DNA from 2 places in the Streptomyces sp. NPDC037421 genome. Region 1 is predicted to be linked to the other one. Evidence: predicted binding sites of a transcription regulator. Region 1 holds the regulator's gene; the other holds the start of a gene.
What was found. Region 1 encodes HspR, which represses chaperone genes until heat shock. Its sites were predicted from a motif close to TTGAGNNNNNNNNNCTCAA; they were not measured.
Positions count from the first base shown of each region.

Region 2: lon (endopeptidase La) is a predicted target of HspR. The motif match lies at 8,630-8,648, and genes of this name have one in related genera.

Region 1 is NZ_JBVJWV010000008.1:85,000-98,684, reverse strand. It holds gene ACZ7IF_RS14685 (hypothetical protein) at 1-718, shown strand, start outside; gene ACZ7IF_RS14680 (heterodisulfide reductase-related iron-sulfur binding cluster) at 800-3,715, opposite strand; gene ACZ7IF_RS14675 (sugar transferase) at 3,826-4,353, opposite strand; gene dnaK (molecular chaperone DnaK) at 4,608-6,452, shown strand; gene grpE (nucleotide exchange factor GrpE) at 6,452-7,117, shown strand; gene dnaJ (molecular chaperone DnaJ) at 7,157-8,329, shown strand; gene ACZ7IF_RS14655 (heat shock protein transcriptional repressor HspR) at 8,331-8,798, shown strand; gene ACZ7IF_RS14650 (helix-turn-helix transcriptional regulator) at 8,903-9,934, opposite strand; gene ACZ7IF_RS14645 (Rieske (2Fe-2S) protein) at 10,247-10,561, shown strand; gene ACZ7IF_RS14640 (pyridoxamine 5'-phosphate oxidase family protein) at 10,737-11,141, opposite strand; gene clpB (ATP-dependent chaperone ClpB) at 11,311-13,685, shown strand, end outside.
Region 2 is NZ_JBVJWV010000017.1:130,211-146,026, forward strand. It holds gene ACZ7IF_RS23910 (multifunctional oxoglutarate decarboxylase/oxoglutarate dehydrogenase thiamine pyrophosphate-binding subunit/dihydrolipoyllysine-residue succinyltransferase subunit) at 1-1,828, opposite strand, end outside; gene ACZ7IF_RS23915 (HAMP domain-containing sensor histidine kinase) at 2,087-3,178, opposite strand; gene ACZ7IF_RS23920 (response regulator transcription factor) at 3,175-3,915, opposite strand; gene ACZ7IF_RS23925 (hypothetical protein) at 4,022-4,588, opposite strand; gene ACZ7IF_RS23930 (zinc ribbon domain-containing protein) at 4,610-4,834, opposite strand; gene ACZ7IF_RS23935 (glycosyltransferase family 39 protein) at 4,963-6,261, shown strand; gene ACZ7IF_RS23940 (sulfurtransferase) at 6,463-7,299, shown strand; gene ACZ7IF_RS23945 (DUF4097 family beta strand repeat-containing protein) at 7,380-8,156, shown strand; gene ACZ7IF_RS23950 (RidA family protein) at 8,153-8,545, opposite strand; gene lon (endopeptidase La) at 8,671-11,067, shown strand; gene ACZ7IF_RS23960 (MarR family winged helix-turn-helix transcriptional regulator) at 11,205-11,645, shown strand; gene ACZ7IF_RS23965 (hypothetical protein) at 11,662-12,435, opposite strand; gene ACZ7IF_RS23970 (sensor histidine kinase) at 12,815-15,816, shown strand, end outside.

The DNA of each region.
Region 1 (13,685 bases):
CTACAAGCTCGGCGACGGCCACTTCGCGGCCGATGTCTTCGCCGGCGGCACGAAGCTGGACACCCTGGTCAGCAGGAACGGCAGGCCGGCGTACGGGCAGAACAACGGCCTGCACGTCGTCCTCCAGCCGGACGGCACCGTCACCTCGTGGATCGAGGGCGGCTCCCGCAAGCCCGCCGAGAAGCCGGCCGAGAAGCCGAAGCCGCAGGTCAAGAAGGAGACCTCGGTACGGATCACCATGCCGGACGGGCGGATCGCGCGGCTGGTCGACGGCCCGAAGGGCAAGCGCGCCGAGATCTCCATGCCGAACGGGAACGTCCTCGGCGCGATCGACCTGAAGAACCCGAGCGTGCTGAACGACGGCTGGACGTACAAGCTCGTCCAGGACGGGAAGCGCGTCAAGTTCGTCGTCATCGACGGCAAGGGGGGCGGGGACAGCTGGGTGTACGACTTCTCCACCGGCAAGCTGATCGAGCAGTACAAGGCGGAGAAGCCGGCGAAGGTGACGACGAAGGCGGACGTGAAGACGGACGTGAAGACGGAGCCGTCGAAGTCCGAGCGGGTCGTCCCGAAGGGCGGCGTGAACGCCGGCGCCCAGGGGGTCCCCGCCCCGCAGGCCGACACCCCGCTGCTGCTGGCCGCGGGCGGCGGCATGGCCGCGGCGGGCGCGGCGGGCCTCGGCTTCGCGATGCTCCGCCGGAACCGCACCAGCGACTGACCCCCCGACGCGCGCGGATACGCGGAACGGCCGGCCCCCCGTGGGGGACCGGCCGTTCTCACTGCCGTGTTCGGCCCGTGACTACTTGGCCGCCTCGGGCTTCGCCTCGCCCTTGCCGTCGGTCTCGGCGGGAGCCTCGTCCTTGACCTCGTTGTCGGCCTCGGTCTCGGTCTCAGTGGGAGCGTCCGCCTTGGCCTCGGGCTCGGCCGGAGCCTCCGCCTCGGGCTCGGCCTCGGCCGGAGCCTCCGCCTCGGGCTCGGGCTCGGCCGGAGCCTCCGCCTCGGGCTCGGCGTCCGCCTCGGGCTCCGCCGCAGGCGCCTCGTCGGCAGCCTCGGTCTCCGCGGCGGGCTCGTCGTCGGCCTTCGGCTCGGAGTCGGCCTTCGGCGCCGCCTCGGCCTCTGCCTTGGCCGGAGCCTCTGCCTTGGCCGGAGCCTCTTCCTCGGCCGGAGCGTCGGCCTCTGCCTTGTCGTCGGCCGTCGCCTCCGCCTCGGGCGCCTCGGCCTCGTCTTCGGCGTCTTCCTCCGGCTTCGCCTCAGCGGCAGCCTCAGCGGCTGCCTTGGCCTCCGCCTCTTCCTTGGCCTTCGCCTCCGCAGCGGCAGCTGCCTTGGCCTTGGCTTCGGCTTCCGCCTTGGCCTTCGCCTCGGCTTCCGCAGCCGCCTTCGCCTCGGCTTCCGCAGCCGCCTTCGCCTCGGCTTCCGCAGCCGCCTTCGCCTCGGCTTCCGCAGCGGCAGCGGCTTCGGCGGCTTCGGCCTCCGCCGCCAGTGCCGCGAGCTCCTCCTCCGTCGGCTCCGGTGCCTTCACCGACTCCAGCAGCAGCTGCGCCACGTCCACGACCTGGACGGATTCCTTCGCCTGGCCGTCGTTCTTCTTGCCGTTCACCGAGTCGGTGAGCATCACGAGGCAGAAGGGGCAGGCGGTGGAGACGATGTCCGGGTTCAGGGACAGGGCCTCGTCGACGCGCTCGTTGTTGATGCGCTTGCCGATCCGCTCCTCCATCCACATCCGCGCACCGCCGGCGCCACAGCAGAAGCCCCGCTCCTTGTGGCGGTGCATCTCCTGCTGACGCAGGCCCGGCACGGCGGACATGATCTCGCGCGGCGGCGTGTAGACCTTGTTGTGCCGGCCCAGGTAGCACGGGTCGTGGTACGTGATCAGGCCGTCGACCGGCGTGACCGGCGTGAGGCGGCCCTCGTCGATCAGGTGCTGGAGCAGCTGCGTGTGGTGGATGACCTCGTACTCGCCGCCCAGCTGCGGGTACTCGTTCGCGATGGTGTTGAAGCAGTGCGGGCAGGTGGAGACGATCCGCTTCGCGGACTTCGGCTTCTTCGTCGACGGGTCGTCGTCGTCCTCGCCGAACGCCATGTTCAGCATGGCCACGTTCTCCTGGCCCAGCTGCTGGAACAGCGGCTCGTTGCCCAGGCGGCGCGGCGAGTCACCGGTGCACTTCTCGTCGCCGCCCATGATCGCGAACTTGACGCCCGCGATGTTGAGCAGCTCCGCGAAGGCCTTCGTGGTCTTCTTCGCCCGGTCCTCCAGGGCGCCCGCGCAGCCGACCCAGTACAGGTAGTCGAACTCCGAGAGGTCCTCCGCGTCCTTCCCGATGATCGGGACCTCGAAGTCGACCTCCTTCGTCCACTCCACGCGCTGCTTCTTGGCCAGGCCCCAGGGGTTGCCCTTCTTCTCCAGGTTCTTGAGCATCGTGCCCGCCTCCGACGGGAACGCGCTCTCGATCATCACCTGGTAGCGGCGCATGTCGACGATGTGGTCGATGTGCTCGATGTCGACCGGGCACTGCTCCACGCACGCACCGCAGGTCGTGCAGGACCACAGCACGTCCGGGTCGATGACGCCGTTCTCCTCGGCCGTGCCGATCAGCGGACGCTCCGCCTCGGCCAGGGCCGCCGCCGGGACGCCGGCCAGCTGTTCCGCCGTGGCCTTCTCGTTGCCCTCCATGTCCTTGCCGCCGCCCGCGAGCAGGTACGGGGCCTTCGCGTGCGCGTGGTCGCGCAGCGACATGATCAGGAGCTTCGGGGACAGCGGCTTGCCGGTGTTCCAGGCGGGGCACTGCGACTGGCAGCGGCCGCACTCGGTGCAGGTGGAGAAGTCGAGGATGCCCTTCCAGGAGAACTGCTCGACCTGGGAGACGCCGAAGACGTCGTCCTCGCCGGGCTCCTCGAAGTCGATCTCCTTGCCGCCCGAGGTCATCGGCTGGAGGGCGCCGAGCGCCGTCGAACCGTCGGCGTTGCGCTTGAACCAGATGTTCGGGAAGCCGAGGAAGCGGTGCCAGGCCACACCCATGTTGGTGTTGAGCGAGACCGTGATCATCCAGATGAAGGAGACGCTGATCTTCACCATCGCGGTGAAGTAGATGGCGTTCTGGATACCGCTGAACGAGAGCCCCTTGAAGGCCAGCACCAGCGGGTACGAGGCGAAGTACGCCGGCTCGTAGGACTCCACGCCGTGGATCGCGCCCTCGAGGCCGCGCAGCGCGAGGATCGCGAGGCCGATGGTGAGGATGACGTACTCGACGAAGTACGCCTGCCAGGCCTTCGAGCCGGCGAAGCGCGACTTGCGACCGGCCCGCGAGGGAAGGTTGAGCAGGCGGATCACCATCAGGACGACGATGCCGACGACCGTCATCACGCCGATGAACTCGGTGTAGAGCTCGAAGGGCAGGAAGTCGCCGACGATCGGCAGCAGCCAGTCCGCCTGGAAGAGCTGGCCGAAGGCCTGCACCAGGGTGGGCGGCAGCGTCAGGAAGCCGATCGCGACGAACCAGTGCGCGAAGCCGACGATGCCCCACCGGTTCATCCGGGTGTGGCCGAGGAACTCCTTGACCAGGGTGATCGTTCGGTCCTTCGGGCGGTCCGTGCGGCTGCCCGCCGGTACGGGTTGGCCGAGCTTCACGAACCGGTAGATCTGCGCCACGGCTCGGGCGATCAGCGCGACGCCGACCACGGTCAGGACCAGCGACACGATGATCGCGGCGAGTTGCATGGGAGGGCTCCTCGGGCGGGACTTACTAAGCGGTAACTTATTGAGTCAAGGCTTGAGGTTACCCAGTTCCCGCGCCGCACTGTAGGTGAGCGTGCGGTGATCTGTGTCGCTCAGGCATGCCTCTGTCGGTAGGCCGCCCGAGGGGTCTGCGCGAGGATCGCGAGATCCATCCCCAGCCAATGGCTCTCCACATAGTGCCGGTCCAGCAGGGCCATCTCCTCCCAGGGGAGGTCGGAACGCGCGCTGACCTGCCACAATCCGGTCATTCCGGGACGTACGAGCAGCCGTTCCGGGTGGTCGGTACGGGCCTCAGGGCGCGGCCCGACCAGCGACATCTCGCCGCGCGCCACGTTGAGCAGCCGAGGAAGCCCCTCCAGTGCGCACCGCCGCACCAGCGCGCCCGCCCGCCCCGCGTCCTCGGTGCGCAGCCGCCAGGCGCGGAACGGCCGCCCGCCGAGCCCGAGCGCGGGCTCCCGCACGAGGACCCGCGCGCGGGTCGCCGCGTACAGCAGGGCGGCGGTCAGCAGCAGCGGGAGGGCCGCCACCGCCAGCAGGGCCACCGCGCCGATCAGGTCGAACACCCGCTTGGCCGGCGGTCGTGGCCCTGGCCGGGCGGTGAGGGGGTGCGGCAGACGCATGCCAGCACCGTGCCGGAAGCCCCTGGCGCCCCTGCCGCGCCGCGCGGCCGCGAGCTGCGCCGGGTACCCGTTCGGGTGCGGCCCGGCCGCCTCGGCCCCGGCCCCCGCGCCTCGACCGCCGGCGGGGGGCCGGGGTTCCCCTGAGCGTAAGCGCAGCCTAAAGGTTGAGCGCCCTCGACTCACCTCTGTTGACGCCAGGGCGGCGTTACGGCATTCTTGAGCCTGTTCCACTCAAGTCAGCTGGAGGAATCGAAATGGCACGTGCGGTCGGCATCGACCTGGGCACCACTAACTCCGTCGTCAGCGTTCTCGAAGGCGGCGAGCCCACCGTCATCACCAACGCCGAGGGTGCCAGGACCACGCCGTCCGTCGTCGCCTTCGCCAAGAACGGCGAGGTCCTCGTCGGCGAGGTGGCCAAGCGCCAGGCGGTCACGAACGTTGACCGGACCATCCGCTCCGTCAAGCGCCACATGGGCACTGACTGGAAGATCAACCTGGATGGCAAGGACTTCAACCCGCAGCAGATGAGCGCCTTCATCCTGCAGAAGCTGAAGCGCGACGCCGAGGCGTACCTGGGCGAGAAGGTCACGGACGCGGTCATCACCGTTCCTGCCTACTTCAACGACTCCGAGCGCCAGGCGACGAAGGAGGCCGGCGAGATCGCCGGCCTGAACGTCCTGCGCATCGTCAACGAGCCGACCGCCGCCGCCCTGGCGTACGGCCTCGACAAGGACGACCAGACCATTCTCGTCTTCGACCTCGGCGGCGGCACCTTCGACGTGTCGCTCCTGGAGATCGGCGACGGTGTCGTCGAGGTCAAGGCCACCAACGGTGACAACCACCTCGGTGGCGACGACTGGGACCAGCGCGTCGTCGACTACCTGGTGAAGCAGTTCGCCAACGGCCACGGCGTCGACCTGTCCAAGGACAAGATGGCGCTCCAGCGCCTGCGCGAGGCCGCCGAGAAGGCGAAGATCGAGCTGTCCTCCTCCACGGAGACCTCGATCAACCTGCCGTACATCACGGCCTCCGCCGAGGGCCCGCTGCACCTGGACGAGAAGCTCACCCGCGCCCAGTTCCAGCAGCTGACCGCGGACCTGCTCGACCGCTGCAAGACCCCGTTCCACAACGTCATCAAGGACGCCGGCATCGCGCTGTCCGAGATCGACCACGTGGTCCTGGTCGGCGGCTCCACCCGCATGCCGGCCGTCGCCGAGCTCGTCAAGGAGCTCACCGGCGGTCAGGACGCCAACAAGGGCGTCAACCCGGACGAGGTCGTCGCCATCGGCGCCACCCTCCAGGCCGGTGTGCTCAAGGGTGAGGTCAAGGACGTCCTGCTCCTCGACGTGACCCCGCTGTCCCTCGGCATCGAGACCAAGGGCGGCATCATGACCAAGCTCATCGAGCGCAACACGACCATCCCGACCAAGCGGTCGGAGATCTTCACGACGGCCGAGGACAACCAGCCGTCCGTGCAGATCCAGGTCTACCAGGGCGAGCGCGAGATCGCGGCGTACAACAAGAAGCTCGGCATGTTCGAGCTGACGGGCCTGCCGCCGGCCCCGCGCGGCGTCCCGCAGATCGAGGTCTCCTTCGACATCGACGCGAACGGCATCATGCACGTCACGGCCAAGGACCTTGGCACGGGCAAGGAGCAGAAGATGACCGTCACCGGCGGCTCCTCGCTCGGCAAGGACGAGGTCGACCGCATGCGCCAGGAGGCCGAGCAGTACGCGGACGAGGACCTGCGCCGCAAGGAGGCCGCCGAGTCCCGCAACCAGGGCGAGCAGCTCGTCTACCAGACGGAGAAGTTCCTCGCGGACAACGCGGAGAAGGTCCCGGCCGAGGTCAAGACCGAGGTCGAGACGGCCGTCACCGAGCTGAAGGACAAGCTCAAGGGCGAGGACACCGCCGAGATCCGCACCGCGACGGAGAAGCTCGCCGCGGTCAGCCAGAAGCTCGGCCAGGCCATCTACGCCGACGCGCAGGCCGCCCAGGCCGCCGGCGGCGCGGGTGACGCGGGCCAGGCCAAGGCCGACGACGACGTCGTCGACGCCGAGATCGTCGACGACGAGAAGCCGAAGGGCGGCGCTGCCTGATGTCGGAGGAGACCCCGGGTTTCGAGGAGAAGCCCGAAGTCCCCACCGGCGCCGGCGCTGACGACGCGGAGCCGAAGGCCGCCGACTCCTCCAAGGAGGAGGACGAGGCGGCCCCGGCCGGGGACAAGGCTCAGGATGTGGCCCTGCTGGCGCAGCTGGACCAGGCCCGTACCGCGCTCGGCGAGCGCACCGCGGACCTCCAGCGGCTCCAGGCCGAGTACCAGAACTACCGTCGCCGCGTGGAGCGGGACCGGGTCGCCGTCAAGGAGATCGCGGTCGCGAGCCTGCTGACGGAGCTCCTCCCGACCCTGGACGACATCGGCCGGGCCCGGGAGCACGGCGAGCTGGTCGGCGGCTTCAAGTCGGTGGCCGAGTCGCTGGAGACCGCCGCCGCCAAGATGGGGCTGCAGCAGTTCGGCAAGGAGGGCGAGCCCTTCGACCCGACGATCCACGAGGCCCTGATGCACTCGTACGCGCCGGACGTCACCGAGACGACCTGCGTGGCGATCCTGCAGCCGGGGTACCGGATCGGCGAGCGCACGATCCGCCCCGCGCGGGTCGCGGTGGCCGAGCCCCAGCCGGGCGCGGCACCCGCAGCGAAGTCCGAGTCCGGTGACGGCGACACGCCGTCCGACAAGGACACGGATGCCCCCGACAAGGGCTGACGGACACCATGTAGGGATCCGAGAGGAGGGACACCGGGGATGAGCACGAAGGACTTCGTCGAGAAGGACTACTACAAGGTCCTCGGTGTCCCGAAGGACGCCACCGAGGCCGAGATCAAGAAGGCGTACCGGAAGCTCGCCCGCGAGTTCCACCCGGACGCCAACAAGGGCGACACCTCGGCCGAGGAGCGCTTCAAGGAGATCTCCGAGGCGAACGACATCCTCGGCGACGCCAAGAAGCGCAAGGAGTACGACGAGGCCCGCGCGCTGTTCGGGAACGGCGGCTTCCGCCCCGGCCCGGGCGGCGGCTCGTTCAACTTCGACCTGGGCGACCTGTTCGGCGGTACGCAGCAGGGCGGCCAGGGCGGCTTCGGCGGTGGCCTGGGCGACGTCTTCGGCGGGCTGTTCAACCGCGGCGCCGGCGCCGGTGCGGGCACCCGCACCCAGCCGCGCCGCGGCCAGGACGTCGAGTCGGAGGTCACGCTCTCCTTCACGGAGGCCGTGGACGGCGCGACCGTGCCGCTGCGGATGTCCTCGCAGGCCCCCTGCAAGGCCTGTTCGGGCACCGGCGACACGAACGGCACCCCCAGGGTGTGCCCGACCTGCGTCGGCACCGGCCAGGTCTCCCGGGGCAGCGGCGGCGGCTTCTCGCTGACCGACCCCTGCGCGGACTGCAAGGGCCGCGGCCTGATCGCGGAGAACCCCTGCGAGGTCTGCAAGGGCAGCGGGCGCGCCAAGTCCTCCCGCACCATGCAGGTCCGGATCCCGGCGGGCGTCTCCGACGGCCAGCGGATCCGGCTGCGCGGCAAGGGCGCTCCGGGCGAGCGCGGCGGCCCGGCGGGTGACCTGTACGTGGTGGTGCACGTCGGCACCCACCCGGTGTTCGGCCGCAAGGGCGACAACCTCACGGTGACGGTCCCGGTGACCTTCGCCGAGGCCGTCCTGGGCGCCGAGATCAAGGTGCCGACCCTGGGCGGCCCCCCGGTCACCCTGAAGCTCCCCCCGGGCACCCCCGGCGGCCGCACCATGCGGGCCCGGGGCAAGGGCGCGGTCCGCAAGGACGGCACCCGCGGCGACCTGCTCGTCACGGTGGAGGTCGCGGTTCCGGCGGAGCTGTCCGACAAGGCCCGCGAGGCCCTGGAGCTGTACCGGGACGCGACCGGGGCCGAGGACCCGCGCGCCCTCCTGTTCGAGTCCGCGAAGGGAGCATGACATGGACGGCCGCCGACGACAGCCCCGCTTCGGCGAGGGGGCCTATCAGCTCACCGACGAGACCCCGGTCTACGTGATCTCGGTGGCCGCCCAGCTCTCGGGCCTGCATCCGCAGACCCTGCGCCAGTACGACCGCCTCGGTCTGGTCTCCCCGGACCGTACGGCCGGCCGCGGCCGGCGGTATTCGGCCAGGGACATCGAACTGCTCCGCACGGTGCAGCAGCTGTCCCAGGACGAGGGCATCAACCTGGCCGGGATCAAGCGGATCATCGAACTGGAGAACCAGGTGGCCGCGCTCCAGCAGCGCGTGGCCGAGCTGTCCGCCGCCGTGGACGGGGCGGCCGCCGCCCTCCAGGCCCGCGAGGCCCAGGTGCACGCCTCGTACCGCCGCGACCTGGTCCCGTACCAGCCGCCGGTGCCGGGCAACGCGCTGGTCGTCTGGCGCCCCACCAAGCGCCCGGGCGACTGACCCACGCGCCGTGAAGGCCCCGTCGGGCCCCTCCCGCACAGGAGGGGCCCCGGCGGGGCCTTCCGCGCGTCGGGGGGCTCCTGGCGGCCGCCTGCGGGCTCCTGTCAGCCTTCGGGGAGCTGCGCCGGGTTCGAGCCGTGCAGGATCCCGGACTGGGCGATGAGGTAGCCGAGTTGGGCCCTGCTGCCGCTGCCCAGGGCGGCGGCCAGCTTCGCGATGTGCGCGCGGCAGGTGCGTACGTTCATTCCCAGCCGGCGGGCGATGGCCTCGTCCACGTGGCCCTCGATCAGCAGCTGTGCGATGGAACGTTGCACTCCGGAGATACCATCCGGGTTGTGCGTATAAGTGACCTCGTCGCCCAACGGCACGGCTCTGCGCCAGAGTTGTTCGAAGACCTTGATGAGGTAGTCCACCAGCCCCGGGTGCCGCAGCTCCAGGGCCACCCGGCGGTCGTCGCTGGCGGGGATGAAGGCCACCGTGCGGTCGAAGATCATGAGACGCTCTATCAGCTCCTCCAGCGTGCGGATCTCGACCTTCCCCGTGGAGATCCGGTCCACGTAGGCGAGCGTCCCCTGGCTGTGCCGCACCGTGTGCTGGTAGAGCGTCCGGATGCTCACCCCGCGGTCGATCAGCGGCGTGGCGCGCTCCAGGGCCTCGCTGAGGATGAAGGTCGGCCGCGCGCCGCCCGGCTGGACGGTCAGGGCCTCGGTATGGCACTCGGCGGTGGCCAGGTCGAGGGCGGCGTTGATCTGGTCGATCCCCTCCAGGACCGTGATGGCGTGGGTGTTGGAGGGGCTCTGGGCGCTGATGGTGAGGAACGGCTCGAATGCATCGGTGAGATCTACGGCGGTGCGCCTGCGTTCCTGGATCTCGCGTTCGAGGGGATGGAGCCGCTGGGCCAGGGCGACGGACGGGGGAACCGCGCGCAACTGGTTGGCGTCATCCGGGTCGGGTCGCAGGAGTGCGAATTCGAGCAGGCAGGGGGCGTTCTGGACCTCGCCGCGCGCGACGCGGCCGGTGCTCAGGGCCGCCGCGTACAGTCGCGCGCCCTCGCTGCACATCGCCGTGACGGGGTGGGGATGTGTCGGGTTTGTCTCGTTTCTTGTCAAATCTCCACCCCCCAGGGTCCTGAACATGTAAGAACATGATGCATCGTCCCTGTGGCACTGACGTGCCTGAATGAGCCATCGTCTGTCAGTGCGGGGGAGAGGATTCCATCAAGTGAGGACGAAGCCGACCATGTATAAGAGAATGCTTCGCTCGGCGCTTGCCGTTGTTTTCTCCGTCGTTGCGGTCATTGGAGCAGTCGTAGCCGGCAACGGCGGCGACGCGGGAAGTGCTCAGGCGAGTGCCGCCGCGCACGTCGAGTCCATAGGCAAGAGCGATCTCGGCTGGAACTCGGGTCCTGCGGACCTCGGCTGGGACACGGCCCCTGCGAAGGCCTCCTGATGACCCCCGACGACCGCGACTTCCGCCGCGAAATGGCATCCGCGTACCGCTCCGGGTGGCAGTTCATCGACCTCGCCACGGCGATCCCCTACGCCGGCGACTCGTTGATGGTCACCCTTTTCGGCCAGCCGATCGTCGTCGTGCGCGAGGAGGACGAGGACGTCCGCGCCTACCGCTGTCTGCGCCGCCCCCGGGGCGCACCGCAGCCCGTCCGCTGCGAAGTGCGGTACGGCATGGTCTTCGTCAACCTCGACCAGCGTGACCACCAGCTCTTCGAGCCCGATATCACCACCGCCACCCCCCGCAGTGCCTGAGGCGATTCCCCCGTCGTTGCAGATCGCTCCAGGTGCTACCCCCACACAACGGCGCCATCGTGGACCTGACCACGATGGCGCCGTTGTGATGTCCGCGTCCAGTGGTTGAACCGGACAATCGCCGGGGGATCCGCGGAGGAACGCTCGAAGGTCCCTCCAGGTCCGCCCCGGGGGCTCAGGCCCGGCCCATGGCCCGGTCGAGGGTGATCTCCAGGACCACCCGGTCCGGGTTGGGCGAGGGCATCCGCCCGTACCGCTCCGCGTAGCGCGTCACGGCCTCGGCGACCGACGCCTCGTCCGTACGGATCACCGCGCGCCCCTCCAGGGTGGCCCAGCGCCTGCCCTCCATCTGGCAGACCGCCACCCGCGCGCCGCCCCCGGCCGCCGCCAGGACGTTGCGGACCTTCTTGCTGTGCTTGTTGCTGATCACCCGCGCCACCCCGGCCTCCGGGTCGTAGGTCACCCCGACGGGCACCACGTGCGGCGTACCGTCCGGGCGGGGGGTGGTCAGGGTGCAGACGTGCCGCTCCCGCCAGAAGGCGAGGTACTCGGGCGTCGGGTTGAGTACGTCATGGGACATGGGCCGAAGCGTACGCCCGCGTACCCGCCGGATCCGGCGGGAGAATGGCCCCGAGCGGAGGCTTGAGTGGAATAGACTCAACTTTGCAGATGCTGAATCTGTCAGAGTCCGCACCCGCCCAGCCGGGTGCGACGCGTCACGTACGCCCGCCGGAGAGGAGAAACCGAGAGTGGACGCCGAGCTGACCAACAAGAGCCGCGACGCCCTGAACGCGGCCACGAGCAGGGCCGTCAAGGACGGCCACGCCGACCTGACCCCCGCGCACCTCCTGCTGGCGCTGCTCGCCGGCGAGGACAACGAGAACGTCATCGACCTGCTGGTCGCCACCGACGCCGACCAGGCCGCCGTCCGCGCCGGGGCGGAGCGGCTGCTCGCCGCCCTGCCCAGCGTCACCGGCTCCACCGTCGCGCCCCCGCAGCCCAGCCGCGACCTGCTCGCCGTACTGGCCGAGGCCGACTCCCAGGCCGGCCGCCTCGGCGACGAGTACCTCTCCACCGAACACCTCCTCATCGCCATCGCCGCCAAGGGCGGACCGGCCGGTGAGGTCCTTTCCGCCCAGGGCGCCACGGCGAAGAAGCTGCTGGACGCCTTCCAGAACGCACGAGGAGCACGGCGGGTGACCACCCCCGACCCCGAGGGCCAGTACAAGGCCCTGGAGAAGTTCGGCACCGACTTCACCGCCGCCGCCCGCGACGGCAAGCTCGACCCCGTCATCGGACGCGACCACGAGATCCGGCGCGTCGTCCAGGTCCTCTCCCGCCGCACCAAGAACAACCCGGTGCTCATCGGCGAGCCCGGCGTCGGCAAGACCGCCGTCGTCGAGGGCCTGGCCCAGCGCATCGTCAAGGGCGACGTCCCCGAGTCCCTCAAGGGCAAGCGGCTCGTCTCCCTCGACCTCGGCGCGATGGTGGCCGGCGCCAAGTACCGCGGCGAGTTCGAGGAGCGGCTCAAGACCGTCCTCGCCGAGATCAAGTCGAGCGAGGGCCAGATCATCACCTTCATCGACGAGCTGCACACCGTCGTCGGCGCCGGGGCCGGCGGGGACTCCGCCATGGACGCGGGCAACATGCTCAAGCCCATGCTGGCCCGCGGCGAGCTGCGCATGGTCGGCGCCACCACCCTGGACGAGTACCGCGAGCGCATCGAGAAGGACCCCGCCCTGGAGCGCCGCTTCCAGCAGGTGCTGGTCGCCGAGCCCACCGTCGAGGACACCATCGCGATCCTGCGCGGGCTCAAGGGCCGCTACGAGGCCCACCACAAGGTCGTCATCAACGACAGCGCCCTCGTCGCCGCCGCCACCCTCTCCGACCGCTACATCACCTCCCGCTTCCTGCCCGACAAGGCCATCGACCTCGTCGACGAGGCGGCCTCCCGGCTCCGCATGGAGATCGACTCCTCGCCCGTGGAGATCGACGAGCTCCAGCGCTCCGTGGACCGGATGCGGATGGAGGAGCTGGCGCTGAAGAACGAGTCCGACCCGGCCTCGATCGAACGCCTCGACAAGATCCGCAAGGACCTCGCGGACAAGGAGGAGGAGCTGCGCGGCCTCACCGCCCGCTGGGAGAAGGAGAAGCAGTCCCTCAACCGCGTCGGCGAGCTCAAGGAGCGCCTGGACGACCTGCGCGGCCAGGCCGAGCGCGCCCAGCGCGACGGCGACTTCGACACCGCCTCCAAGCTGCTCTACGGGGAGATCCCGCAGCTGGAGCGCGAGCTGGCGGAGGCCACCGAGGAGGAGGCCGCGGCCGGGACCTCGAAGAACTCCAAGAACGCGATGGTCAAGGACGAGGTCGGCCCCGACGACATCGCCGACGTGGTCGGCGCCTGGACCGGCATCCCGGCCGGCCGGCTCCTCGAAGGGGAGACCCAGAAGCTCCTGCGCATGGAGGACGAGCTGGGCCGCCGCCTGATCGGCCAGACCGAGGCCGTACGGGCCGTCGCGGACGCCGTCCGCCGCACCCGCGCCGGCATCGCCGACCCGGACCGTCCCACCGGCTCGTTCCTCTTCCTGGGCCCGACGGGCGTGGGCAAGACGGAGCTGGCCAAGGCCCTCGCGGACTTCCTCTTCGACGACGAGCGGGCCATGGTCCGCATCGACATGTCCGAGTACTCCGAGAAGCACAGCGTGGCCCGGCTGGTCGGCGCCCCGCCCGGCTACGTGGGCTACGAGGAGGGCGGCCAGCTCACCGAGGCCGTCCGCCGCCGCCCGTACAGCGTGGTGCTGCTGGACGAGGTCGAGAAGGCCCACCCCGAGGTCTTCGACATCCTGCTCCAGGTCCTCGACGACGGCCGCCTCACCGACGGACAGGGCCGGACGGTGGATTTCCGCAACACCATCCTGATCCTCACCTCGAACCTGGGCAGCCAGTTCCTGGTGGACCCGGTGCCCTCCGCCGAGGACAAGAAGGCCCGGGTCCTGGAGGTGGTCAGGGCGAGCTTCAAGCCGGAGTTCCTCAACCGTCTCGACGACCTGGTGGTCTTCTCCGCGCTGACCCGCGACGAGCTGGCGCACATCGCCGAGCTCCAGATCGCCCGGCTCGCCAAGCG
Region 2 (15,816 bases), on a different contig from region 1:
CGCGGTGGGCCATGCCGATGACGACCTCTTCGAGGCGGGCCTCGGCGGCCGAGTCGATGACGGCGTCGAGCAGCGGGATGACGGACTCGCCGCCCTCCAGGGAGAAGCGCTTCTGGCCGACGTACTTCGTCTGCAGGAAGGTCTCGAAGGCCTCCGCCGCGTTCAGGCGGCGCAGGATGCGCAGCTGCTCCTCGCGCTCCGGCTTGGTGTGCGGGCGCTCGATGCGGTCCTGGATCCAGCGGCGCTGCTTCGGGTCCTGGATGTGCATGAACTCGACGCCGGTGGTGCGGCAGTACGAGTCGCGCAGCACGCCGAGGATGTCGCGGAGCTTCATCATCGACTTGCCGGAGAAGCCGCCGACCGCGAACTCGCGCTCCAGGTCCCACAGGGTGAGGCCGTGCTCGGTGATGTCGAGGTCGGGGTGCTTGCGCTGCTTGTACTCCAGCGGGTCGGTGTCGGCCATGACGTGGCCGCGGACCCGGTAGGAGTGGATCAGCTCGAAGACGCGGGCGGCCTTCGTGACGTCGTCGTCGTGCGAGGCGTCGATGTCGCGGTTCCAGCGGACCGGCTCGTACGGGATGCGCAGCGACTCGAAGACGTCGTCGTAGAACTTGTCCTCGCCGAGGAGGAGGTTCGCGACGATGCGCAGGAACTCGCCGGAGGCCGCGCCCTGGATGACCCGGTGGTCGTAGGTCGAGGTCAGGGTCATGACCTTGGAGATGCCCAGCTTGTTCAGGGTGTCCTGCGAGGTGCCCTGGAACTCGGCGGGGTAGTCCATGGAGCCGACGCCCATGATGACCGACTGTCCGGGCATCAGGCGGGGCACGGAGTGGACGGTGCCCAGGCCGCCGGGGTTGGTCAGCGAGACGGTGACGCCGGTGAAGTCGTCCATCGTCAGCTTGCCGACGCGGGCGCGGCGCACGATGTCCTCGTAGGCCTGCCAGAACTCGAAGAAGTTGAGGGTCTCGGCCTTCTTGATGCCGGCGACGACGAGCTGACGGTCGCCGTTGGGCTTCACGAGGTCGATCGCGAGGCCGAAGTTCACGTGCTCCGGCTTGACCAGGGTCGGCTTGCCGTCCTTCTCCGCGAAGGAGTGGTTCATGGACGGCATGGCCTTGATGGCCTGCACCATCGCGTAGCCGATGAGGTGGGTGAAGGAGATCTTCCCACCGCGGGCGCGCTTGAGGTGGTTGTTGATGACGATGCGGTTGTCGAACAGCAGCTTCACCGGGACGGCGCGGACGGACGTGGCCGTCGGCACTTCCAGCGAGGCGTTCATGTTCTTGGCCACTGCGGCGGCGGGGCCGCGGAGCGTCACCAGCTCGGGGCCGGCGGGGGCCCCGGTGGCGGGCGCGGCCTTCTGAGCCGGGGTGGTGGCGGCCGGAGCCTGAGGGGCGGGCGCGGCCGGTGCGGCGGCCGGGGCCTGGGAGGTGACAGTCACAGCAGGGGCACCAGAGGGGGTGGCAGGAGCAGGGGCAGGAGCTGACACAGGTGTGGGCGCGGCGGCGGGCGCGGCGGACGCCGCCCCCGTGGCGGCGTCGACGGCCTGGGGGACCCCGGCGGTGGCGGTGGCGGCCTGTGCGGAGGCGCCGTCCGTCGTCGGGGTCTTGATGGCTTCATCGGCCTTCACCGGAGCGGCAGCGCCCCCCGGCTTGTAGTCGGCGAAGAAGTCCCACCAGGCCCGGTCGACCGAATTCGGGTCCTGGAGGTACTGCTGATAGATCTCGTCGACGAGCCACTCATTCGCGCCGAAGCCTGAGGCGGGGTTCTTCCCGGCCTCTGCTGCGTCGGTCGTGGTGCTCGGGTTACTGGGGGACTGTGGCGACACGGCGGCAACCGCCCTCTTCCGCTTCACAAGGTATGGACAGCGGGGATAAAGGCTACGCCTCCCAGGGCGTGTGATGCAGGCCGGGCGGGACTTCCGTCGTGCAGGTCACACCGAACGGCGGGTTTCACCCATCGGAATGGCGGGAAACAAGCGTGGTTCGGGTAGGGGGCAGCCAGGTTGCGACCCCCTAGGCCTCGCACCCCTGACGACCCCGGGCACGTGTGGCCGAGATCATGTCCTTCCCACTCGAACCCTACGTCAAGACGGCACCTGTGAGCTGCCCGGAAGGGTGACAAGGATTCGGCAACCCCGTGACGATTCGGCCACGCCGATGTGGCCCCCGTGCAGGCCCACGGCCCAGCGGGCGATGGCCAGCCCCAGACCGGTGCCCCCGTCGCCGGCCGAGTCCCCGCCGCCCGCGGAACCCCGGTTGAACCGCTCGAAAACCCGGTGCCGCTCCGCCTCCGGGATCCCCGGACCCTCGTCCACGACCTCCAGGGCCAGGCTCCCCGGCGCCTCTGCGGCCCGGGCGCGGACCGTGACCCGGCCGTGCGCGGGACTGTGCTTCACCGCGTTGTCGATCAGGTTCGCCACCACCTGGTGCAGCCGCTCCGCATCCGCGTACGCGGTCAGCTCCGGAGGATGCACGTCCAGGTGAAGATGCACGTCATTACGGGTGTGCCCACCCGAACCGGAAGAAAGCCCCGGCCGCCCCGCGGCCGCCAGCCCCGACTCCTTCAGCACCCCCGACAGGTACGGCCACACCTCGAAGCGGCGCGCCTTCAGCGGCACCACCCCGTTGTCCACCCGCGACAGGTCCAGCAGGGTGTCCACCAGCCGGCCCAGCCGCTCGGCCTGCTTCAGCATGGTCCGCATGGTCTCCGGATCGGCCTCCGAGACCCCGTCCACCACGTTCTCCAGCACCGCCCGCAACGCCGCGATCGGAGTGCGGAGCTCGTGCGAGACGTTCGCGACCAGCTCTCGACGGTGTCTGTCCTCGGCCTCCAGATCGTCGGCCATCCTGTTGATCGTCGAAGCCAGATCGCCCAGCTCGTCGCGGCGCCCGGCACCCCGCACGCGGCGCGTGTAGTCCCCGTGGGAGATCGCCCGCGCCACCGTCGTCATCTCGTCCAGCGGCGCCGTCAGACCGTGCGCCACGAACTGGGTGATCAGCATCGAGGCGATCACCGAGAAGACCGTGATGAACCGCAGCTCCGTGGCCGTGCGCAGGGCCACCAGCAGCAGCCCCGTGGTGATGAACACCGAGACCACGACGAGCGTGCCCAGCTTCGTTTTGATCGAGAACGGCGAGTAGGGCCGCAGACCCGGCCCGCGCGGCGGGCCGCTCACGCCTGCGCCGGGGTCTCCAGGGCGTACCCGACGCCGTGGACGGTACGGATCCGGTCCGCGCCGATCTTCCGCCGCAGGGCCTTGATGTGGCTGTCGACCGTACGGGTCCCCGACGCGTCGGCCCAGTCCCACACCTCCGCCAGCAGCTGCTCCCGCGAGAGCACCGCGCGCGGCGTCCCCGCCAGGCACACCAGCAGGTCGAACTCGGTCGGCGTCAGGTGCACGTCCTCCGCCTGCACCCGCACCCTGCGCTGCGCGTGGTCGATCTCCAGGTCGCCCAGACGCAGCGTCGCCCCGCGCGGAGCCGTCGCGGCCATCGTGGCCCGCTCCACCCGGCGCAGCAGTACGTGGACCCGGGCTGCCAGCTCGCGCATCGAGAACGGCTTCGTCATGTAGTCGTCGGCCCCGACCCCGAGACCGACCAGCATGTCGGTCTCGTCGTCCCGGGCCGTGAGCATCAGCACCGGGACCGGCCGCTGCGCCTGGACCCGGCGGCAGACCTCCAGCCCGTCGAAGCCGGGCAGCATGACGTCCAGCACCAGCAGCTCGGGCTGCCAGCTCTCGGCGGCCGCGACCGCGGCAGGCCCGTCGTACGCCGTCTGTACCTGGAACCCCTCGGCCCGCAGCCGGGCCGCGATGGCGTCGGCGATGGTGCGGTCGTCCTCGACCACGAGCACGCGCCGCTGGGCACCTGGGGTGGCCGCGGCGACGCTGTGGGTGGTGTGTGTCTGTTCCATGTCCCGCCCCTGAAGATCCCGCGTGATGGGGTGCAGCGTAGAGGAGGCACCGGCCTGCGGCTATGCGGGGTTCGGACAGGAGCCGGGGTCATCCGGAATCAGAGATTCATCCCGTCGCGTCGAATCCGGGCAGCGCGTCCAGCACCTTGCGGAGCCCCGGAGCCAGCTCCGTCTGGTCAGCGGCGACCTCGAAACCGCCGTGCACGAAGGCGTACGTGAACCCGTCGTAGACCGGCGGATCCGCCGTCGCCACCCGGGGCAGGTGCGCGAAGTCCGCCTCCCGCAGCGCGGTGCGCAGGACCTCCAGCCGGGGCGGCTCCAGCTTCCCGGAGCGCATGTCGCGGGCCTTGCCGTCGAGGAGGGTCCAGGAGCCGTCGCCCTTGACGAGGACGGTCCGGGTCTGGCCGGCGAAGCCCCCGCTACGGGTCACGCGGACGAGGGTCCGGGCGGCGGTCTCGGTTGCCGTCGCCGCCGGAGAGGGCGTGCCGGGTGCGGTCGCCCCGGGTGTGGGCGCGGGTGGGGTCGCGGACGCGGACGGGGTTGCCGTCGCCGTGGGCGCCGGCGCCGCCGTCGCCTCCCGGGGCCCGCCGGAACCGCCGCCGCAGCCGGCCAGGACCAGCACCGCGCCCAGCAGCACCACCGCCGCGGCCCCGGCCGCTCGGATCGCTTGCACACCCACCTCCGCAGGAACTGCTTACTTCCGACCGAACACCGAGTGTGACTCCTCCCCCTCGTGAATGAGGGGACTTTCCGCCATGCCGGTCCGGCTTCGCGGCGGACCGGCCCGGCCCGCCTGGCAGTGGAAGGTCGCCTGCGCGGGCCGGTTCTCCTTGGCAGTATGCCCACACTGCGGGCACCGCCTCGAGGTAACGCGGGGGTCCACGGCGATCATTTCCCGTCCGGCACGGATCGCTTTCACCCCCTGGCCGGAGCCAGGGGTACCCGGCGAAGATCAACGGATGGAGTCCCCGCTCCCGCAACCGAAGGCACCCGGAGGCCGCCATCCGCCGCATCACCCCCTGGCGCGCGCTGCCCCCGCTGACCGCCGTGCTCCTCGGGCTGTGGGGCCTGCCGCGCGGCGCGGGCGGCGGGAGCATGTGGCGCGACGAGTCCACCACCTGGCAGGTGGCGCACCGCCCCCTCGGCGGGCTGTGGGAACTGCTCGGGCAGGTCGACGCGGTGCACGGCCTCTACTACCTGCTGATGCACGGGGTCTTCGGCCTGTGGGACGGGGGCCTGTGGGCACTGCGGCTGCCGTCCGTGGCCGGCACGGCCCTCGCCGCCGCCGGGGTGGCAGCGGTGGGGCACCGGCTGGCGGGCGAGCGGGCCGCGCTGACCGCGGGCACCGCGTACGCCGTGCTGCCGCCGGTGCAGGCCTACGCGCAGGAAGGGCGCTCGTACGCGCTGGTCGCGGCAGCCGTCGCCTGGGCGACGTACCTGATGCTGCGCGAGCGGTGGGCGGCCTACGCGGTGGTGCTCCTGCTGGGCTGCTGGCTCCACGAGTTCGCCGTACTGGCCCTGCCGGCACACGCGTTCGCCGCGTGGCGGGCGCGGGGCTGGCGGTGGGCGGCCGGGGCCGTCCTCGCCGGGCTGCTGCCGCTGGCGCTGGTCAGCGCGGGGCAGGCGTCGGCGCAGCTGGGGTGGCTGGGGCGGCCGTCGTGGCAGGACTGGGCGGCGTACGGGGTGCTGGCGGCGGCGGTGGCCCTGCTGGCCCGGGGGGTTCCCAGCCGGGAGGCCGTACGGGTGGCCGTACCGCTGGCGCTGCTCCCGCCCGGGGTGCTGATGGCGGTGTCGCTGGTGCACCCCCTGTACGTCGACCGGTACGTCCTCTACGCCCTGGCGGGCCTCGCGGTGCTCGCGGGCGCGCGGGGGCCGCTGCCGCTGCCGTGGGTGCTGGTGGGAGTGCTGCTGGTGCCCCTCGCGGTGTGGTCGGTGTGGCTCCGGACCCCGGAGGCGCGCAAGGACGACGCCCTCGCCGTCGCCGCGGCGGTGCGGGAGCGGGCCCGGCCGGGGGACGCGGTGCTGTTCATGCCGTCGAGGCGGCGGGAGTGGCTGCTGTCGTCGCCCGGGGCGTACGGGTCCGTCCGCGACGTGGCCCTGTCCCGGAGCCCGGCCGCCTCCCGCACCCTCCAGGGCACGGAGCTGCCGCCGGACGCCGTCCGGGCGGCGGTCCTGGCCTCCCCGAGGGTGATCGCCCTGCTGGACCCGCCGGACCAGCCGCTGGACGGGTACCCGGGGGAGGCCGCGAAGCGCGAGGCGCTGGCGGAGGCGTTCGAGCGCTGCTCGGTGACACCGGTGCGCGGGGCCCGCGTGGCGGTGTACGCGCGGCCGGGCACGTGCGGCTGAGACGGGGTTCCGGCGGGGCGGGGAGTGGGTGGGGCGGGGTTTCGGCACCGGCTGTGAGGCGGGCCCGCTGGACTCCGTCGTCGTGTGTCCCGGGCGGCCTGTCCGTTCCTCCCGGCGGACCCCGCCCCCGCCCCCGCCCCGCGTGCGGATGGGTCAGGATGGGCCGCAGACCGTTTCCGACGCCGCCTCCGGAGGCCCCGCATGCCCGTACCCGAGATACCCGGCCCCCTGGTCGGCAGCGGCTGGCTCGCCGAACACCTCGGGGACGTCGTGGTGTTCGACGCCTCCGTCGGGGCCCACCGCCGGGCCCCCGTGAGGATCCCCACCGCGCGCCCCTTCGACCTCGACGGCGCCCTCTCCGACCACGCGGCGGCGTCCCCGCACACCATGCCCTCGCCGGAGGACTTCGCCGGGGCCCTGCGGGGGCTCGGGGTCGATGACGCCGATGCCGTGGTCGTGTACGACGGCGCCGGGATCTACTCCAGTGCCCGCGCCTGGTGGATGCTGCGCGCGATGGGCTTCGACCGGGTGGCCGTGCTGGACGGGGGCCTGCCCGCGTGGGCGGCCGCCGGGCTGCCCGTCGAGGCGCAGGCGGCGGCGTACGAGGGCCCGCGCGGCTCCTTCACCGCCCGGCCCCGCCCGGGGCTGCTGGTGGACGCCGACACCGTCGCCGCGGCCCTCGCCGATCCGGCGGCGGCCGTGTTCGACGCCCGGACCCGCGAGCGCTTCGCCGGCACCGCCCCCGAGCCCCGGCCCGGGCTGCGCGGCGGGCACATGCCGGGCGCGCTGAACCTGCCGTTCGGCGAACTCCGGGGACCGGACGGCCTGATGCGCCCGGCCGGGGAACTCCGCGAGGCCTTCGGGGCGTTGGCCGGGGAACGGGAGCGGCTCTACTTCAGCTGCGGTTCGGGCGTCACGGCCTGCGTGCTCGCGCTGGGGGCGACCCTGGCGGGGTACGGGGAGACCGCGGTGTACGACGGCTCGTGGAGCGAGTGGGGTCTGCCCTCGGAGCTGCGGCCGGTGGTGACGGGGTCCTGACGCGGGTGGGGCTAGCCCCACCCCGGGTTCGGATACCTGCACCAGCGCGGTCCCGCTCCCCGCTCGGCAGACTCTTCGGCATGGCACTCCACACCTTCTCCCGCACCGCCCTCGGCGTCACCGTCGCCGCCACCGCCGCGGCCCTGCTGCTGTCGGGCTGCTCCCTCGTGGACGAGGCCCGGCTGAAGACCGCCGAGGCCGACGCCACCGTCACCGAGGCCGTCACGGCTGTGGACCTGACGGGTCTTCGGCGGGGGTCGGTGGTGGTGACCCCGGGCAGCGGTCCCGGGGTCACCGTCCGCCGGATCCTGCACTACCGGGGCGACACCGCGCCCGTGCCGGGGCAGCGGGTCTCGGGCGGGGTGCTGGGCTTCACCGACGGCTGCCGCGGCGACGAGGACGGCTGCTGGGTGGACTACCGGCTGGAGGTGCCGGCCTCGGTGAGGCTCAAGGCCGGCAGCAGCAGCGGCGACATCACGGTCACCGGCGTGGCGTCCGCCGAGCTGGAATCCTCCTCCGGCGACGTCCGGGCCGAGCGGATCGCGGGCCCGCTGAAGGTCCGTACCTCCTCCGGGGACCTGAGGGCCGCCGACCTGTCCGGCCCGGAGTTCGAGTTCCGTACGAGCTCGGGGGACTCCACGGTCGGCTTCGCCAAGGCCCCGGCCTCCGTGTCCGTCACCACCAGCTCGGGCGACGTCACCCTGAGGGCGCCGCAGGCCCCGTACCGGGTGTCCGCGGACACCGCCTCGGGCGACCGGGACATCACCCTCGGGGACGCCCCCGACGCCCCTTCCCGCATCGCGGTCCGCACGGCCTCCGGCGACATCCGCCTCGCGGCCTCCCCGGACAGGACCTAGGCCGTCACCGCGTCGACCTCCACCTCCACCAGCCAGGCCGGGTCGATGAAGCGGGACACCTCGACGAAGGTCGTCACCGGGCGGATCGCGGCGAAGCGCTCGCCGTGGGCCCGTGCGGCCTCCTCCCAGGTGGTGATGTCGGTCAGCATGATCCGGGTCCGCACGACATCGGCGAGCGAGGCGCCGGCCTCCTCCAGGGCCCGCTGCGCGATGTCCAGGCAGCGCACGGTCTGCGCGTGGACGTCGCCCGGGCCGACGGTGGAGCCGTCGTCCCCGATCGGCGCCGTGCCGGCGACCGCCACGTAGGGCCCCGTGCGGACCGCGCGGGAGAAGCCGATGCAGGGTTCCAGCGGGGAGCCCGAGCTGACGGTCCGTCGTATGTCTGTCATGCCGTCATGGTGCTGCGAGGGGCCCGCCGGGGGTGTTCGCCCCCGGCGAACGGGCGTTGGGGAACATTGCCGGGCGCAGAAGCATTGAGTCGGCATAGCTCAACTTCACTGCCGGAGGGAAGATCATGGCTTCGACGTCCGTAACGCTCACCCTGCCCGTACTGCCGCTCGACGACGAGGTCGTGCTGCCCGGGATGGTCGTTCCCCTGGACCTGTCCGACGCCGAGGTGCGCGGAGCCGTCGAGGCGGCGCAGGCGGCGGTGGGCAGCGGGAAGCCCCGGGTGCTGCTCGTGCCGCGGGTCGACGGGAAGTACGCCGGGATCGGTGTGCTGGGGACCGTCGAGCAGGTCGGGCGGCTCTCCGACGGCGATCCCGGGGCGCTGATCCGCGGGCGCGGCCGCGTCCGGATCGGCGCCGGGACCACCGGACCCGGGGCGGCGCTCTGGGTCGAGGGGGAGACCGTCGACGAGAAGGTGCCCGACCCGCTGCCCGGGGCGGTCGCCGAGCTCGTCAAGGAGTACAAGGCCCTCGCCACCAGCTGGCTGAAGAAGCGCGGCGCCTGGCAGGTCGTGGACCGGGTGCAGCAGATCGAGGGGGTCTCCGCCCTCGCCGACAACTCCGGGTACTCGCCGTTCCTGAGCGTGGCCCAGAAGGTCGAACTGCTGGAGACCACCGACCCGGTCGCCCGGCTCCGGCTCGCCGTCAAGGCGCTCTCCGACCACCTCGCCGAACAGGACGTCGCCGAGTCCATCGCCAAGGACGTGCAGGACGGCGTCGAGAAGCAGCAGCGCGAGTTCCTGCTCCGCCGCCAGCTGGAAGCCGTCCGCAAGGAGCTGCGCGAGCTGGGCGGGGAGAAGGAGGGCGAGGAGTCCGACGACTACCGCGCCCGCGTCGAGGCCGCCGACCTGCCCGAGAAGGTACGGGAGGCCGCGCTCAAGGAGGTCGACAAGCTGGAGCGGGCCAGCGACCAGAGCCCCGAGGGCTCCTGGATCCGCACCTGGCTGGACACCGTGCTGGAACTGCCCTGGAACGAGCGCACCGAGGACGAGTACGACATCCAGGGCGCCCGGGCGGTGCTCGACGCCGAGCACGCCGGGCTGAACGACGTGAAGGACCGCATCACCGAGTACCTCGCCGTGCGCAAGCGGCGCGGCGAGCGGGGGATGGGCGTCGTCGGGGGCCGCCGAGGGGGTGCCGTGCTCGCGCTCGTGGGCCCGCCCGGTGTCGGCAAGACCTCGCTCGGCTCTAGCGTGGCCCACGCCATGGGGCGGAAGTTCGTGCGCGTCGCCCTCGGCGGCGTACGGGACGAGGCCGAGGTCCGCGGCCACCGGCGCACCTACGTCGGCGCCCTGCCCGGCCGCATCGTGCGGGCGATCAAGGAGGCCGGGTCGATGAACCCGGTCGTGCTCCTCGACGAGATCGACAAGGTCGGCTCCGACTTCCGGGGCGACCCGGCGGCCGCCCTGCTGGAGGTCCTGGACCCCGCGCAGAACCACACCTTCCGGGACCACTACCTGGAGGTGGAGCTGGACCTCAGCGACGTGGTCTTCCTCGCCACGGCCAACGTCCTGGAGGCCATCCCCGAAGCGCTCGCCGACCGCATGGAGCTGGTGCGCCTCGACGGCTACACCGAGGACGAGAAGGTCGTCATCGCCCGCGACCACCTGCTGCCCCGCCAGCTGGAGCGCGCCGGGCTGACCGCCGAGGAGGTGGCCCTGGAGGAGGGGGCGCTGCGCAAGCTCGCCGGGGAGTACACCCGCGAGGCCGGCGTGCGCACCCTGGAACGGTCCATCGCGCGGCTGCTGCGCAAGGTGGCCTCCCAGCACGAACTGGGCGAGCGCGAGTTCCCCTTCACCATCGGCGCGGGCGAGCTGCGCGGCCTGATCGGCCGGCCGCACCACGTCCCGGAGTCCGCGCAGGACCCCGCGGAGCGGCGTACCGCGGTCCCCGGCGTGGCCACCGGCCTCGCCGTGACCGGGGCCGGCGGTGACGTCCTGTTCGTCGAGGCCTCCCTCGCCGACCCGGAGACCGGCGCCGCCGGGCTCACCCTGACGGGCCAGCTGGGCGACGTCATGAAGGAGTCGGCGCAGATCGCCCTCAGCTTCCTGCGCTCGCACGGCGCGGAGCTGGAACTGCCGGTCGCCGACCTGAAGGACCGGGGCGTGCACATCCACTTCCCGGCGGGCGCCGTCCCCAAGGACGGACCGAGCGCGGGCATCACCATGACCACCGCGCTGGCGTCCCTGCTGTCCGGGCGCCAGGTGCGCACGGACGTGGCCATGACCGGCGAGGTCTCCCTCACCGGCCGGGTGCTCCCGATCGGCGGGGTCAAGCAGAAGCTGCTCGCCGCGCACCGGGCCGGGCTGACCACCGTGATCATCCCGAAGCGGAACGAGGCCGACCTGGACGACGTGCCGAGCGAGGTGCTGGAGGGGCTGGAGGTGCACCCGGTGACGGACGTGCGCCAGGTGCTGGAGCTCGCCCTCGCCCCGGCGGTGGCGTCCTTCACCAAGGCCGCCTGATCCGGAAGGCGCGCACGGTCCGCTGAGGGCCCGGGGACCCCGATCGGCGGGGCCCCGGGCCCTCGGCGCGCCCGCTGCGAAATACTGGTCCCGAACAGGGGTGTCACGGTGTGCCCCACCACGGATGGGAGCGGCGCGTGCACGGCAGCGAAGACCAGGAGTTCCTCGCCCTGGAGCGGGAGCTGTCCGTCTTCCTGCGGCGCGCCCGGGCCTCCTCGGGCGAGATGGCCCGCGCCCTGCATCCCGAGCTGGAGCCGGCCGCGTACGGGCTGCTGGTCCGGCTGGAGGCCGCCGGACGCCAGCGGGCCACCGAGCTGGCCGCCTACTTCGGCGTCGGCAAGGCCACCATGAGCCGGCAGCTGCGCGCCCTGGAGGTGCTCGGCCTGGTGGCCCGCGAGCCGGACCCCGCCGACGGCCGTGCCTTCCTCGTCGGCCTCACGGAAGAGGGCCGGGAGCGGTTCCTGCGCGTACGGGGAGCCCGGCGCGAGCAGTACATGCGCAAGCTGGCCGACTGGGACCGCGGCGAGGTCGCGGAACTGGCCAGACTGCTCAACCAGCTGAACTCCGGCGAGGAGTAGCGGCCGAGGGCGGGGCTCAGAGCTCCGCGTAGACCGCCGAGGCGTCGTCGTGCCGCTTGTACCGGGCCGGCGGGCGCAGCGGGTCCGACTCCACGGCCCGGACCCGCCCGATCAGCCCCCGCGCGCCCTCCTTGCGCAGCACGTCCAGGCAGGCCGCCCAGTCGCCCTCCCCGAACGTGTCCGTCCAGCGGCTCGCCCCGTCCGTGAGCGCGGCCACCGCCAGCACCTCCGCGCGCGGGGTGCGACCCGTGACGGCCCGGGCCGCCACGGCCGGGTCGGCGGCCGCCGTGAAGAAGCCCCCCTCGGCGTTGCGCAGCGCGTCGGTCGCCGCCACCGAGCCGCGCACCCCGTCCGGCACCCGGTCCAGCCGGTCGTCCAGCACCGGCGTGACCGCACCGCCGGGTCCGCGGAGCAGGAGCACGGAATCCGAGAGCACGAGGTGCTCCACGTACGACTCGTCCCAGCGGACCATGACCACCGTCGCCTGCGGGGTCCGCGCGTGAGAAAGGTCACACGTGTCGCGGTGTGCGTCGGCGGTGTCGGCGATCGCCCGGGCCAGGACCCCCTCCAGGGGCATGTCCCGCCGCGATCCGGACAGTTCGGTCAATCGGCCGCCGAGCCGGGTGGAGAACCAGGGCACTCCGTGCACGCATCCGTCGTCCCCGCGCGGCGGGGTGACCCCGTCCAGGACGATCACGACGCCGCCTCCCGACGCAGGTGCCGACGCCGACACCCAGTCCTGGTTGGGGTGTTCCGGGTTGCCGGGTTCGGAGGCCAGGTCGATGCGCATGCGGACATTCTGCCCGCCGGGGCCCCCTGGAGGCCGGAAGGTCCATACCAACGCCGCAAACCGCGGACCCGGCCGCCCGAACGGCCCGCCCGCCCGCTCCCCGCGAAATGTGGGCGGGCATATTGCCAAAGCCCGCCGCGTTCTTTCAACCGCCCGTCCATGCCGGGCCCCTGACACGCGGTGCCCGAGTTGGTCGGCCACTCCTCCGTGATGTTCACTCCTTCGAGTGGCCGGGTGGGCGATGTGCGGCTCTCCTCCCAACACACTGCGAAGGTCTGAGGCGGTACGAGGGGGCAGGGGGCGTTTACTTGTTGACCGGCCGTTACCTCGGCCACACGAGTAGACGAGCACGAGCACACGTACAGGATTGCGAGCACCGGTGTCTAAGAAGCGGTCTCGGAAGAACGGCACCGCCAGCGCCGACGGACCCGCCAACGCAGGACGGCGCGTACGCGTCCGCAGCAGGCTGGTGGTCGGAGTAGCAGTCGCCGGACTCACCGTCCTCGCGGCAGGCACCCCCGCCGTCGTTTCCGCCACGAGGGAACTGAACGACTCCCAGCGCCTGGTCACCCTGGCGGAACAGACGCAGCACGCCCTCACCCTCGCCCACCTCCTCGGCGACGAGCGCGACGCCGTCGTCGAGTACGCGGCCAAGGGCCGGCCCGGCAACGCCAAGGCGCCCGTCGACGAGCGCACCGCGCGCACCGACCGGCAGATCGCCGAGCTCCGGCCGGAGGCCGACGCGGAACTCGCCCGCGCCCTCGGCAGGGTCAAGGCCGTCCGCGCCGAAGCCGTCGACGGCAAGGGCACCGCCCTCGCCGCGCACCAGGCCTACGCGGGACTCCTCACCGAACTCCTCGCACCCGGCGACCGGCTCGCCGAACTCACCCCGCCCCGCGCCGAGGCCGCCCTCGCCGTCACCCGGCCCATGGCCCCCCTGGGCCAGGCCGTGGACCAGGCGTCGGCCACCCGCGGACTGCTGCTCGCCGCCCTGGCCGTCCCCCGCGCCGAGCAGCCCCCGAACTCCGCCGCCGCCGACGATCTCACCGGCGCCGCCCAGCGCTCCCGCGTACGCGAACAGGCGGCCCTCGACGACTTCGCGCGCGCCGCCCGGCCCGGCGTACGCCAGACCCTCGCCGCCACCGTCACCGGCCCCGAGGTCAAGGCCGCCGACGACCAGCTCAAGCGCCTCACCGAGCGGTCCACCCTGACCCCGGCCGAGCGCAAGGCCACCGACGCCGGCGCCCTCGCCACCACCCTCACCGCCCGCATCGACCGGATGCGCTCGGTGGAGTCCACCCTCGCCGGCGACCGCGCCACCGCCTTCACCAAGCTGCGCGACGACGACGTGACCCGGCTGGAGCTGATGGTCGCCGGACTCGGCGTCCTCTTCCTCTTCGTCATCGGCTTCTCCACCGCCGTCGCCCGCTCCCTCACCAGACCCCTGTCGGTGCTGCGGCGTGGCGCGGAACGGCTCGCGACCCCCGAGGGCTCGCAGGAGCCCGTCCGCTTCACCGGCCGCAACGACGAGTTCGCCGAGGTCGTGCGCCACCTCAACGCGGTCCGCGACCAGACCGTCGCCCTGCACACCAAGGTCGCCGGGCTCGACGCCGACCGCCGCCGCCTCATCGGCCGCAACGAAGCCCTCTCCGGCGGCCGCGAGGTCCTGGAGGAGGAACTCGCCAAGCTGCGCGCCGGGCTCGAAGAGCACCGCCGCATCATGTCGACGACCTCCGTCTCGCTCTCCCTGCGCACCCTCGGCCTCGTCGAGCGCCAGCTCGCGGTCATCGAGGAGCTGGAGTCCAAGGAAGGCGACCCGGACCGGCTCGCCACCCTCTTCAAGCTGGACCACCTGGCGACGGTCATGCGCCGCCACAACGAGAACCTGCTGGTCCTCGCCGGACAGGAGCACGGCCACGGCCAGAGCCTGCCCGTGCCCCTGGTCGACGTCATGCGGGCCGCCGTCAGCGAGATCGAGCGCTACGAGCGCGTCGACCTCGGGGCCATGCCCTCCTACACCCAGGTCGCCGGGCACGCCGCCGACGACATCTCCCACGTCCTCGCGGAACTCCTCGAGAACGCCACGACCTTCTCCCCGCCCGACGCCAAGGTGAAGGTGTCCGGCTGGCTGAACGACGCCGGCGACGTGGTCCTGTCCGTCGTGGACGAGGGCATCGGCGTCACCGAGGACCGCCTGGCCTCCCTCAACGCCCGCCTGTCCACCCCCGACGCCTACGACGAGGAACCCGAGGCCGAACACGGCCTGGGACTCGGCCTGTACGTCGCCGGACGCCTCGCTGCGCGCCACGGCGTCACCGCCGAGCTCCGCGCCGGTCGGCACGGCGGCCTGGAGGCCCTCGTCGTCGTCCCGGAGGCGCTGCTGCCGGACGCCCCGCCGACCTCCCCGGTGCACACCCTGGCCACGCCGGGCGCCCCCGCGTTCCAGCTGCCCGGTGTGATCGCCGAGGCCAACGAGAACACCCTGCCGCCGCGGCTGCGCCCGCCCGCGGCCGAGCAGGACGCGCAGCCGACGGCACCGGCGGAGCCCGCCGGGCCGGCCCCCGTGGACGCGGAGCCCGCCAAGGTGGTCACGCTCGCCGAGGCCTTCGACGCGGAGGCGGGTGAGGCGGACGCCGCCGACGCGGACGCCGCCGAGCAGGCCGCCATCGAGCACGGCGCCGCCGCGCAGGAGTCCTCCGAGGCCGGGTCCTTCGAGGCCGGGTCCGCCGAGGCCGAGGTCTACGAGTCCGACACCTTCGACGCCGGGTCCCTGGTGGCCGAGGCCTTCGGAGCCGGGGCCTTCGCCCGCGCCGGCGAAGCCGCCGCCCCCGGGGCCGGGCAGGACGCGCAGGCCGACGCCGAGGCGGAGCCCGCCAAGGTCGTCACCCTCGCCGAGGCCTTCGAGGACGCGCCGCCGCCCCCCGCCGACCAGGTCTTCACCGCGTCCGCCCCCGACGAGGCCCCTGCGGCCGAGGTGCCGGGCGGGGCCGCCCCCGAGCAGGAGCTCCTCGCGCGGGTCGTGGCCGAAGCCGACGCGGACGCCTTCACGGTGGCCGACCCCGCCCGGGCGGACGCCGCCGGGGGACCGGAGACCGCGCCCGGCGCACCCGTACAGGACGAAGGACACACCGGACCGGCGCACGACGCCGAACAGTCCAGCCACCGGCGGGCCGCCGACGCGGAGGACGGCTTCGTCCCCCGCCAGGGCAGCCACCCCGAGCCCATGGCCGAGCCCGCCACCCAGACCGTCACCGCCAAGGGCCTGCCCAAGCGGACCCCGCGCTCCGTGGCGGCCCCCGGCATCGGAAACCCCTCAGCGGCACGCCCCGAGCCGCGCCGGGTCGACGCCGAGGAACTGCGCCGCCGGCTCGGCGGGTTCTA